DNA from 4 places in the Vibrio tritonius genome. Region 1 is predicted to be linked to each of the others. Evidence: predicted binding sites of a transcription regulator. Region 1 holds the regulator's gene; each other region holds the start of a gene.
The links. The regulator CRP, encoded in region 1, controls carbon source genes, mostly activating them, when cyclic AMP is high. The targets are predictions, from matches to a motif close to TGTGANNNNNNTCACA.
Positions count from the first base shown of each region.

Region 2: a site for CRP is predicted at 2,257-2,272, ahead of ectA (diaminobutyrate acetyltransferase). Genes of this name have one in related genera too.
Region 3: a site for CRP is predicted at 1,390-1,405, ahead of cdd (cytidine deaminase). Genes of this name have one in related genera too.
Region 4: a site for CRP is predicted at 1,531-1,546, ahead of udp (uridine phosphorylase). Genes of this name have one in related genera too.

Region 1 covers NZ_AP014635.1:3,136,764-3,139,979, forward strand. Annotated here, with positions in the region: gene JCM16456_RS13960 (phosphoribulokinase) at 1-815, shown strand, start outside; gene crp (cAMP-activated global transcriptional regulator CRP) at 1,057-1,689, shown strand; gene JCM16456_RS13970 (DUF1338 domain-containing protein) at 1,791-2,579, opposite strand; gene astD (succinylglutamate-semialdehyde dehydrogenase) at 2,642-3,216, opposite strand, start outside.
Region 2 covers NZ_AP014636.1:696,215-699,430, reverse strand. Annotated here, with positions in the region: gene JCM16456_RS18345 (ectoine synthase) at 1-130, opposite strand, end outside; gene ectB (diaminobutyrate--2-oxoglutarate transaminase) at 169-1,434, opposite strand; gene ectA (diaminobutyrate acetyltransferase) at 1,467-2,012, opposite strand; gene JCM16456_RS18330 (4a-hydroxytetrahydrobiopterin dehydratase) at 2,613-2,957, opposite strand; gene phhA (phenylalanine 4-monooxygenase) at 2,947-3,216, opposite strand, start outside.
Region 3 covers NZ_AP014635.1:2,088,378-2,091,593, reverse strand. Annotated here, with positions in the region: gene purT (formate-dependent phosphoribosylglycinamide formyltransferase) at 1-102, opposite strand, end outside; gene cdd (cytidine deaminase) at 441-1,334, opposite strand; gene JCM16456_RS09175 (CidB/LrgB family autolysis modulator) at 1,609-2,298, opposite strand; gene JCM16456_RS09170 (CidA/LrgA family protein) at 2,298-2,720, opposite strand; gene sbcB (exodeoxyribonuclease I) at 2,753-3,216, opposite strand, start outside.
Region 4 covers NZ_AP014635.1:2,439,092-2,442,307, reverse strand. Annotated here, with positions in the region: gene JCM16456_RS10785 (zinc/cadmium/mercury/lead-transporting ATPase) at 1-1,187, shown strand, start outside; gene JCM16456_RS10780 (hypothetical protein) at 1,195-1,425, shown strand; gene udp (uridine phosphorylase) at 1,680-2,438, shown strand; gene JCM16456_RS10770 (hypothetical protein) at 2,518-3,216, opposite strand, start outside.

The DNA.
Region 1 (3,216 bases):
CGACGACATCTGAAGCGTTCCGCAAAATGTTTAACATGATGTCAGTAAGGCCAGCTTGGGTTGAAGGTGACAGTTTTCACCGATTTACCCGTCCAGAAATGGACGTAGAAATTCGCAAAGCGCGCGAACAAGGTCGTCATATCAGTTATTTTGGCCCACAAGCCAATGACTTTCCCACGTTAGAAGAGTTCTTTCGTCAATACGGGAAAGATGGCACAGGCCAAATTCGCCGCTATCTGCATACATTTGACGAGGCTGTACCATACAACCAAATGCCTGGGACATTTACCCCTTGGCAAGATTTGCCAGAAAATACCGATGTATTATTTTACGAAGGTTTACATGGTGGCGTGGTTGATGGCGATGTTAACGTATCACAACATGTCGATTTTTTAATTGGCATGGTACCAATCGTAAACTTAGAGTGGATTCAAAAATACGTTCGAGACACCCGTGACAGAGGGCATTCTCGTGAAGCGGTAATGGATTCTATCGTTCGCTCGATGGACGACTACCTTAATTACATTACCCCGCAGTTTTCTCGAACTCACATTAACTTCCAACGTGTTCCCACGGTGGATACGTCAAACCCATTAAATGCGAAAGGGATTCCAAGTTTAGACGAAAGTTTTGTCGTAATACGCCTTCGTGGCATAAAAAACGTCGATTTCCCTTATCTACTCGCTATGATAGATGGATCATTCATGTCGCGGCATAATACCATTGTGGTTCCTGGTGGAAAAATGGGGTTTGCGATGGAATTGATTGTCCGCCCAATCCTGCAACAACTGATAGAAAGCGGTAAAATTGGCTAATTCATCACATGTAATTTTCGCTTACTTTTCATACCGTGATCATAAGCACGTTTTTGCGCAATAAATCGGCCAAACGACACGATTAAAGTCAAGAAATTAGTAATGAAAAAGGATACTATTCTTTAACGGAAACAAGATAACTTGCAGTGAATCCAAACTCTTCTTATTCTAGTAGGCCTGAATAAGGCTTCGCTAAAATATGGATAGCGGCAAGCGTACCCTGCAGAGGAAGTGAGATATTATGGTTCTAGGTAAACCTCAAACAGACCCAACATTAGAGTGGTTTCTTTCACACTGTCATATTCACAAATACCCATCAAAAAGCACTTTGATTCATGCGGGTGAGAAGGCAGAAACGCTGTATTACATCGTAAAAGGTTCTGTTGCGGTATTGATTAAAGATGAAGAAGGCAAGGAGATGATCCTTTCCTATCTAAATCAGGGTGATTTTATCGGTGAACTTGGTCTTTTCGAAGAAGGTCAAGAACGTAGCGCCTGGGTTCGAGCAAAATCTCCATGTGAAGTAGCTGAGATTTCATTTAAGAAATTCCGTCAGCTAATTCAAGTTAACCCAGACATTCTAATGCGTCTTTCTGGTCAAATGGCACGTCGCCTACAAGTGACTAGCCAAAAAGTGGGCGATTTAGCCTTCCTTGACGTAACTGGTCGTATTGCTCAGACTCTTTTGAATCTAGCAAAACAACCTGATGCAATGACTCACCCAGACGGTATGCAAATTAAAATTACCCGTCAGGAGATTGGTCAAATCGTTGGTTGTTCACGCGAAACGGTTGGTCGTATTCTTAAGATGCTTGAAGAACAAAACCTTATTTCTGCACACGGCAAAACTATCGTCGTGTACGGCACCCGTTAATTCGTACTAACAAGCAACGAATGAGAAAAACCACCTAATCAGGTGGTTTTTTATTTTTTGAACAGCCAAAGCCTAATACCCGTAGTGGTAATGATGAACGATTACTGGCGATGGGTACTTTCAAAAATCTTATCCGCCGACGCCTCAACAAACCCTTGATAGAGTGTCCCGTCAGCCATGGGATAGCGCTTGGCAAACTCGTAGAATCCGCCCGGCACCATTGCCGTAACATCATCAAAACTCACTTCGACCTTATCCGCCAACGTAGAAGACTGCTCAAGCATAACGTCTGGAGACCCTTTTACTTCCCCTCCAGCCTCATTGATTGCAAAGCCATGACTGCGTAAATGCGCATTCACCTGCTTAACCTCGTCAAACGCACTAAGTTGATTGACACTTACGGTAAAATGATTCGCTCCATACCCATGTGCAGCTAACCATCCTGCGTATTCACTCTCTGCTGCCAAGATTTGATAATCGGTATAACTTAATGACCATGGCCTTCCTTGCCACAAAAAGTCGGGATTAGTAACCTTGGTAACACTATCAAGTAATGGATAAATCAACTTTTGGGCCGGAATACTCAGTTCATCCACCAACAACTCACTAATAAATACCTTAGGTAAGGTTGGATCTGGGTGTTGCAAATGACGCGCATAAAGCTTTTTGGCAGCAAAACGATATTCGCCACCGACTTGGTAGCCTTCAGCTAAAAAGGGCTTCATTAGTACATCTAACCCGAGTTGCGGGCTACGAAAGGTGCGTAGCGCGATGTGATCATTAATTAAAGGTTCGTTTTCTTGCAGCAATTGGTGAACTTTGTCCGCAGATGGACACAAACGGGTAATATAGTCTTGCCATAGATTATCAAACAGTTGGACAGCTCTCATAGCGTCTCCTTATCTGTAAAATAGCGACCCTCTTGCCCTAAGTTCGCCGCCAAATAGAATGATCACAACTCCACACCAGGGCTGAGCTGGGCCGGTAATTGGGTACAATCCCCTTCCATTGATGCCATCGGGTAAGCACAATAGTCCGCCGCATAATAAGCACTTGGACGTAAGTTGCCGGATGCTCCAGGACCACCAAATGGGGCATCACTGCTTGCCCCCGTGAGTTGACGGTTACGGTTTACAATGCCCGCTCGAATATGGTCGATAAAATACTGCCACTCATCCTCTTGCATCGAGATAAGACCGGCGGAAAGGCCAAAACGGGTATTGTTCGCGCCCGCAACCGCCTGTTCCAAACCTTGATAGCGAATCACTTGCAGTAGCGGTCCAAAATATTCTTCATCCGGTAATTCCTCAATTGCAGACACATCGATGATTCCCGGCGTAACAAACGCAGCATGGGTATTCTTGGCTTCGAGTAAAATCTCACCACCCAGTGATTCAAGCCGTTGCTGCGCGTTAACAATATGTTGTGCAGCCTGTACAGATATCATCGTTCCCATAAAAGGTGCTGGCTGGGCAAAAGGCTGATCAATACGCAGTTTCTTGGTCGCCGACACTAAGCGAACTAATA
Region 2 (3,216 bases), on a different replicon from region 1:
TATAGATGGTAGTAATGTGAAATGAAAAGCCCATTTGATCTTCTTTTAAAATCATCCGGGTACTTTCCCAGTTTTCAGCAACAACGCGACGTTCACTTTGCTCACACTCTTTCAGGGTTCTAACAATCATAATGTCTCCTTCTTTGGTTCATTGATTCCAATACGCTGTTATGACGCTTTTGCCAGTAGTTTGGGCGCCAAATTTTCTATCGCTTGTTCGAAGCGCTCTAATCCTGTAGCCAGTTCTTCTTTGCTAATGGTTAACGGACAGAAAAACTTAACCACCTCATCTTCAGGGCCAGCAGTCTCGATCACCATTTCTAACGCAAAACATTCTCTGGCAATCCGTTCAGCAATCGCGCCATTTTGACAAGCAATACCTTGCATTAACCCTCGCCCTTTTACCTTGGCAAACAAGGTAGGATAGCGCTCGACATGTTGGCTTAATGCATACTTAAGCTCTTTCGCCCTTTCCATAATGTGGTGTGAGAATTGCTCATCACTCCAATAAGTCGTAATCGCTTTCGCCGCAGTAACAAAAGCATGGTTATTACCACGGAAAGTGCCATTATGCTCTCCCGGTAACCACACGTCGTATTGCGGCTTATACAAAACAAGCGCCATAGGCAGGCCGTAACCACCAATGGATTTTGATAGAGTGACTATGTCTGGTTTGATTCCTGCAGCTTCGAAACTGAAAAAGCTTCCCGTTCGTCCGCATCCGGCCTGAATATCATCCACGATAAGCAATACATCATGTCGACGACAAACCGAAGCAAGCGCACGTAACCAAGTATTAGAGGCAACATTTAGCCCACCTTCGCCCTGCACCACTTCAAGAATCACTGCTGCTGGTTTATCCATACCCGCTGAATTATCTTCCAGCATCGCTTCGAACAGAGCCAAACCATCGACATTGGCATAACCGTCATAAGGGAGTCGTGTCACACCATTCAAACCGATACCCGCACCTCCGCGGTGATGTTGGTTACCCGTTAACGCAAGCGCTCCCAGCGAGCAACCATGAAAGCCATTAGTGAATGCCACCACATTGCTGCGTCCGGTCACTTTACGAGCCAATTTAATCGCTGCTTCAACTGCATTAGTGCCTGTTGGCCCTGTAAATTGCACTCGATAATCGAGTTCTCTTGGACCAAGAATGTAACGTTGTAGCACATCAAGAAACTCAGCTTTTGCTTCTGAGTACATATCAAGCCCATGCGTTAAACCGTCTTTTTCAATATATTCAAGCAATGCTTGTTTTAAGACTGGATTGTTATGACCATAATTGAGCGCGCCCGCACCAGCGAGAAAGTCGAGGTAGGCTTGTCCATCTTGGGTGTACAACCACGACCCTTTTGCACTAGAAAAAACGACCGGAAAATGACGAGCATACGACTGCACATTCGATTCTTTGTCTCGAAAAATATTCATGCTAATAAAAAGCCTTTGTTGGTTTGGTGAGTTTACGAATTTGTGTGATAAGAAAGGGGAATTCGATAGAGATATTCACTGTCGTGTTCACCATCGAAATGACGTGTCTCATCAAGAAAGATTGACACTTCACCTTGGGTTCCATGTTGACGATCAAGCTTCTTAAACAATGCCCACGAACCTTGATTGGTTTGGGTAATCGTGGTTTCAACAACATCGATATTGGCTAGATTTTGACGACTTAACAGCGTTTGTAACATATGGAAAGCGAGGCCACGACCACGCTGATTAGGATGAACAGCCACTTGCCAAATAAACAGTTCGTTTTCACTATCAGGCTTTTGATACGCAGAGATAAAGCCAACACATTCGCCTTGTTCTTCTGCCATAACACAAGTATTGCGAAAATGTATCGACTGCAAAAAATTACAATATTCGGAATTTTCGTCCAAAGGAGCACACTTTGCGACTAAATCGTGAACACTTTGCCCGTCTGATCGCGTAGGTTTTCGTAATACCCATGACATATCCTTATCAGTTTGGTTTGGAAACGCCACCCAAGGCGCACTTGTCATCATAGCCATCTCCATTATGTTTTGAACTCTAATTAATTCTTTATTACCATAGCAAACCAAAATAAGATTTCAACCCATAAAAATGTCATAAAACCGCCATAAACGGTCTCTAATTAGCAAAGACAAGTGATAAACATGGAATAAACCTGACATTGAGATGATAAAAAAATAGTTTGAAATGTAACTATTTTACCCGGAGATTGGGTGAAAAATTGGATCATGAAGGCCAAAATGCAATTAATTTCATTGAGACAGGTATCACTAGCATTTTAGCAAAAATTGCAAAATGCATTTGCATAATGCAAAGCGTTTTTAAGTTTAGGTCAATTTTTGGTCAAAAAATGCCATTTTAGAACCAAAAACACATAAAAAAAGTTGGCACGCTATCTGCATTATATAAATCGACCCTTCTTAAGCCGAGGGTCACCTAGCCAACTGACGTTGTTAGTGAATAGAATTGTTCACACAAAATATAAGCCAATCGTGCGATTACGATTGGCTCTTTTTTTATCTGCTGTATTTGTTCGTCACCTTGCTACTCAATCAAACCACGCCAACAGCAATCTACCACTGTGCGCTGCTTGGTAAGCATCTCTCGCTACCTTACTCAGCCCCATCAAAGATATGGTCACATTTTGCCGCACAGATAAAGTCGTTTTTATGCAAACCATGAACGGAGTGTGTCCACCACGTGACAGTCACTTTCCCCCACTCAGCCAAAATGGAAGGGTGATGATTTTGTTGATCCGCTAGGTTGGCGACCTGTTCGCTAAACGTCCACGCTTTTTTGAAATTAGAAAACAGAAAGGATTTCTCCAATTGCTCAACCGAATCACGGGTCACTACTTTCCAATCATCGAGTTCAAGCAACAGTTCTTGCTGCTCTTGAGTTGTTAACGCGCCTGCTGCACCAGCTCGACAGGCCTCACATCTGAGCTCATGTAACATTTTCGTTCTCCTTGATTAAGTCACTCACTGTCAACATACCCAGTGATTTTGCTTGCTCTATATTGGATGACAAATCGTCACTCAACAGTCGAAATAATTGTGAAAAATCATTGAGGTAGTAATACAAAGGTTGCATCTCATCAATTCGATAGGATGTTCTCAGTACGTTGAGTAGATGGAATGGCTCACGACGTACTTCAGCACTTTCCAGAGCCCGTAGTGTTTCACCTGGGGAAGAAAGAATGCCGCCGCCAAAAAT
Region 3 (3,216 bases), 1.0 Mb from region 1:
TAGGCCTAGGCGTTGACATTCAATCGCCACTTCTTTGCCTAGCTCACCAGAACCAAGAAGTAAAACACGAGTAGCATTTGCTCGGGTAGCAGTCCCCAACATACGGAAATCCTTATTACGTTTGTATCACTTTGTGAAGTTGCGGCAATGATACGCAAAAAAAACAGAAAAGCAAACGTTTGCGTGCCGCTACTATGGAAATAATGCCGATGACTTTACGCTGGATAAATGACGCCTTTATGTCATTGAACCATAACGTATCGCACAACTATTATGCGGTGAAGTGATAAGAAAAAAAGAGAACTTAACGATAAATCAAGCGAATAGTCGATAAGAGGTTTTGAACAGCGACAATAGTGTCTCAAACACACTGTTGCCGCTAATTGTATCCAAATAACCTCAAGATGCAGAATTCAACATCTTGAGGTTATTTGGGGATGTTATGACGAAAGCGCTGCGTAATCTAACTCGATATCAGGGTTAATGGCATCGAGAGTGGATTGTGTGCAGGCCAAATGACTGATTGATGCAGTGGCCATTTCGGCAAGCGCTGCTTGGGTAATCGACGAAAATTCATCGCCTCCCATGCGTAGCTGTACTAGGGCGACTTGCAGTGGCGGTAGGCTAGGGTTAAACGCCGCGTTTTCTGCATATGCACCGCTGTAGCGATGGCCTGTGCTGGTCGCTAGGCTAACACCACTGAAATTTTGGGTGTAAGGCGCGTGGCTGCGATTGAGGGCTTGTACACCCAACTGAACTAACTCGTTGTCGCTGTCACTACTGTAACTATGGTCGATCGTTCCCATTAGTAGAGTTGTGATATCAAGATCACTTGGGCCAAATGACTCTGGCAAATAGTGTTGCAAAGATTGGCCAACACGAGCAGGCAATTGGATTTTCATGGTCTTCGCGGTGGTCAGCTCATTCATAAATTGACGACAATGACCACAAGGGGTGTGGTTAACTGTTACATCGATAATGCCCACTTCACCTTTCATCCATGCATGGCTAATACCTGCTTGCTCTGCATGAATCGTTTGACCGAGTTGAGCGCCATAGAATTCCATGTTCGCACCAAAGTAGAGGCGACCACTTAAACCACGAACCAAAGCCCCTACATAAAAATTAGAAATAGGAACATAGGCGTAAGCCGCGGCTAATGGCAGTAAACAGACTCGCAAATCAGCGTCTTGATAACCCGTTATGTCAATAAGTTGGCTGAATTGTTCTGCAGAGATAGTTGCGTCAAAGTCTTGAGCTAACACGATAGGCGTCAGATACTCAGCGATCTGCGTTGGTAAGCTGTTCAGTGCCTCTTGAATACGGCCTTTCATAAGCTGTCCTTGTTTGTTTATGGAATAGTAGTGTAAGAGACGCTCAAAATAACGATGTGATCAATATCACATTTAAAATGAAACGATTTAATTATGTTACATAAGGAGAGTGAGATCACACTTGTTATCGATTACATCAATGCAACTGATAAAATAAAGCGGATTAGCTTTTCAGCAACCCGCTTCTTTACTTGGGTGCAAATTGCGCCTGTATACCGACTAAACCTCTACTATTGATCTTAAACAGTATTTCTCTTCATCCGTGAACCCCAAGTTATCCTGCGATAATGTGGTGAAGCCATACTACTGCCGTAAATACAATAGGCGCCAAGATCGATGTAATAATCCCACATAAAACTAATGCCAGTGAGCTAAATGCACCTTCTTGGGCATCACGTTCGGCACAGGTTGCGGTGCCTAGGGCGTGCGATACCGACCCCATTGTCAGGCCACGTGCGATAGGGTGAGTAATATTGAGCAATTTGAAAATCGGGTAACCTAAAATTGCGCCAAATAAGCCAACTAATACGACGACAATCGCGGCGATAGAGGGTTCTCCCCCTAAGTTTCGCGCCACTTCCATCGCAATAGGCGTGGTGACCGATTTTGCCATAAGTGATGCGATAAGGGTTAAATTGGTGCCCATGACCACCGCAATGATGCTTGCAGTCACCATGGACATTAAGCTGCCGATACTACAAGCCAGCATAATGATGCGCCAGTTCGCACGAATTTGTGGTAACTGTTCATACAGTGGGAATGCTAACGCGACCACTGCGGGGGCAAGTAAATCGCTGATGTAGATGTTGTCGGCATAATAGGTATCAAAGTCGATGCCAAATACCATCAAAATAACAATCAAGGCCACGATACTCATGAGCAGTGGGTTGGCGACCGGCGAATGAATTTTAGTGGCAAGCCAGCGACAAATAAAAAAGACCACCAAAGTGAGAACCAGCCACATTATGCTTTCCCCTTAACGCCGTTAGCGTCTGTTTTTATGTTCTTTTTTACGTCAATGCGCTTTTTATCTGCGTTTAAAAAACGATCCAATATGAGGCCAAGAGATACCATAACAATTGCACTGCCACCGATTGCGCTGGCGAGAATTGCCCATGCATTGGTTAATAGCATGTCGAAGTGGTTCATTAAGCCAACACTGATTGGTACGAATAACAACATCATGTAGCGGATAAAAAGATGAGCACCTGGACGAACCCAGTCAACGGGTGCGAAACCGCTGGCAAGGAGCGTAAACAATAGGAGCATACCGAAGATACTGCCAGGAATTGCAACGCCCAGCATTTGCTGTATCCAGTTTCCGATCGCTAAACAGATAAAGATTAAAGCGAAGGAAACAACATATTTTAGAAGTGTGTTTATCATAAAATGTCACATCAAAAGAAAGACAAACCAAATTAAGAGGCGAGTTGTTCTACGTACCGATAAACGGCTTTTAATATTGCGATTTTCTGAGTATCGCTTTCATGTTCATGGACTAAATTTTCCAAATTGAGCATGTAAGACTCAATGTGGCTTTCAAAATATTCGCGGCAGTGATTTGCCCAGCGACGTTGTTCTGCTTCATTGAGTGTCCAAGGATAATGACGAGCACGGTATCGAAACAGCAAAGGTTCAATGCGCTTATCACTATATTCCAATTCTAATGAGGCCAATTGATCTGGATTTGTTTCACGGATGATTTCCATGGCGGCCTTATCGGCAGGTGAGAAGAATCCCTGATATAACTGCGTATCCACATCTTCATCTTTCGCAAACTCACGTTCTTGACTAAACAGATTGATGAGCTTTTCTCGAATAGCTGGATGTTCACGCAAGGTCGCCAAATTCGCCAAGCATTGCTCACGATCGATGCCAATCA
Region 4 (3,216 bases), 700 kb from region 1:
CATTAGAACGGTTTCTGGAAAAATTCAGCCGTTGGTACACACCTTTGATGATGGTGGTGGCTTTACTTGTGGTGACCATTCCACCGATGTTGTTCGCCCAGCCGTGGGAAACGTGGGTCTATCGTGGTTTGGCGATGTTACTGATTGCTTGTCCATGCGCTTTGGTGATTTCAACACCAGCGGCGATCACATCTGGGTTGGCAATGGCTGCTCGATTGGGTGTGCTCATTAAAGGTGGGGCTGCATTAGAAAAGTTGGCGCATGTTGACCACCTTGCTTTGGATAAAACGGGGACGTTAACGCAGGGCAAACCTCATGTGACTGATGTTATTGGCTTTGATGCTTGGTCTGAGGAACGCATATTAGCCGTGGCTGCTGCCGTGGAAGTTGGCTCAAGCCATCCCCTAGCTCAAGCGGTGATTCAAAAAGCTGAGCACAGTGGATTGATCATAGAGCCCGCTCAACAGCGCAGTGCAATGGTAGGACGGGGCGTTAGTGGTAAAGTGGATCATCAGACAGTCACCTTAATCGCACCAAACCATTATGATAATGCATCGAACCAGGCTCAAGCCTTGGTTAAAACCTTGCAAAGTGAAGGGAAAACCGCGGTTTATGTGACGGTTAATGACCAAATAGCGGGGGTGATAGCATGGCAAGATACCCTGCGTGACGATGCACTCAGTGCCATCGCCAAACTGAAAGAACTTGGCGTTGAGAGCATTATGCTGACTGGCGATCATCAGCGCAGCGCTGCTGCCATTGCAGGCAAATTGGGCATAACTTTCCAAGCGCAGCTTTTACCCGAAAATAAAGTGGCGGGTATTCGAACGTTGGCGAAACAACACAATGTCGCAATGGTTGGCGATGGTATTAATGATGCGCCTGCCATGAAAGAAGCGCATATTGGTATTGCCATGGGTGGTGGTTCGGATGTCGCTTTGGAAACGGCCGATGCAGCGATTACTCACAATCAGCTGATTGAATTGCCGAATATGATTGCGTTGTCCCGAGCAACGATGCGTAATATCAAGCAAAACGTCACGATTGCCTTAGGATTGAAAGCTGTCTTTTTGGTGACCAGTTTATTAGGAATTACAGGGTTGTGGGTTGCGGTATTGGCAGACAGTGGGGCAACCGCCTTAGTTACACTCAACGCGCTACGATTGCTTCGTTATATACCCAAATGACCTCAAGATGCAGACTTCAGAGCTTCATCAACGAGCACAGGTCAAGCTCAATGACGGCAGGAATGGTCATTCCCTTTCAACGTCATTGGGCGCAGAAATGGGCTTGTTGATGAGCTCCCAAGGGGCGAGTTGTATTCGCTCCTATGCTGCGTTACCGATTTTCGACGTAGAATCACTATGTATTCAAATCGGTGCCTTGCCTATAAGCGAATACATTCTCGCTGAAACCGCATCTTGAGGTTACTTGGGTATAAACCCAAGTTCAGCTGATTTTTCTATACTGAAAAGGTGCTGTTAGCAGCACCTTTTTCTTTAGCCATATTGTTCGTATGCGCTGGTTTATTGTGATTTAAATCACGTTATTGTGTAATATTGAAAAATGTTACTGCAGTTTTTGTGATAATCGTCGGCTTTATAATTTGCGTGGTCGGATAAAGTAACCCCGTACCCAATATAAATTAGAGAGCTGAACAAGCCGTAATAGGAGTATCTATGACTCAATCTGTGTTCCATCTTGGTGTAACTCAAGACGACCTTAATGGCGCAACACTGGCCATCATTCCTGGTGACCCTGCGCGTGTAGAAAAAATTGCCAACTTGATGGACAACCCTACCTTTTTAGCCAGCCATCGTGAATACACGGTGTACCGTGCTGAGCTAGACGGTCAATCTGTTGTGGTTTGTTCAACCGGTATTGGTGGTCCATCAACCTCTATCGCTGTTGAAGAATTAGCACAACTTGGTGTGCGTACGTTTTTGCGCGTAGGTACAACAGGTGCAATCCAGCCACATGTGAATGTAGGCGATATGATTGTAACAACAGGTTCTGTGCGTCTTGATGGTGCAAGCCTGCATTTTGCGCCAATGGAATTCCCAGCTGTAGCGGATTTTGATGTTGCGACAGCAATGAAGGCGGCTGCAGTTGAAAGTGGCGCGACTGTTCATACGGGTGTTACAGCGTCGAGTGATACTTTCTATCCTGGTCAAGAGCGTTACGACACCTTTACTGGTCGTGTTGTGCGTCGTTTCCAAGGCTCGATGAAAGAGTGGCAGGATATGGGCGTGCTTAACTTCGAAATGGAATCGGCAACTTTGCTGACCATGTGTGCAAGCTCAGGCTTGAAAGCAGGTTGTGTGGCGGGTGTTATCATTAACCGTACCCAAAAAGAGACGCCAGATCATGAAACGCTAAAACTGGCAGAAACTCGCTCGATTAAGGTGGTTGTTGAAGCTGCTCGCAAGTTGCTGTAATGCGAATTAAATTTTAAACACAAGGCCGCTTTTTGAGCGGCCTTGTGTTTATCTAATGTTTAATAATGAGTTAAATGCATTAACTGGTTTCGACGAAGTGCAATTTGGGAAGCGGTTGGTAAAGTGTCTCTAACAATTCACTCAGCATGTGATCATAGGTGTGAGCAATGGTCAACGAGAGGGCTGATGATATGGCATATAAGTCTTGGCTACTGAGTGATTGCTGCATGTCCTGCCATTTTTTTAATTTCTCTAGCGCTTGTGAGCATGCAGGAGAATCGGTTGTTAAAGCACTAATAATCGATAACTGATTTATTTTTCTTTGTACGGTGGCGACGTAGTGGGTAAAACGACGTTGTCCTTCCATTGTGTCGAGCTCTTCAATACAGATGCGCATTTGGGTTAGCGCATCCATCGCATCAATAATCTGCTGCCAGTTGATATGGTATTCATCACTAAGTGCTTCACGCCCAGATTCGACCAGCCATGCCAACATCACCTCATCAAGCAAAAACATACAGTGGCGAATGGCTTTGCCGTGCACGATTTGATTACGAGCAACGGAGCGTTCTTGCCATTCATTGGTGAGACTTTCGAGTTTACGCTGCAAAATTCGATACATGGGCTTGTTATCGAAATGGGCAATACCAATCAAGTGTTGTGATTGGTTCAAGAGGGCTTGTTGCAGTTCATTAAGTTCAGTACGACGGTCTTCATCAAACATTAGTGCGAGATGTGTTGCATTACGATGTTGTCGACACAGAGCGAGCAATTGACG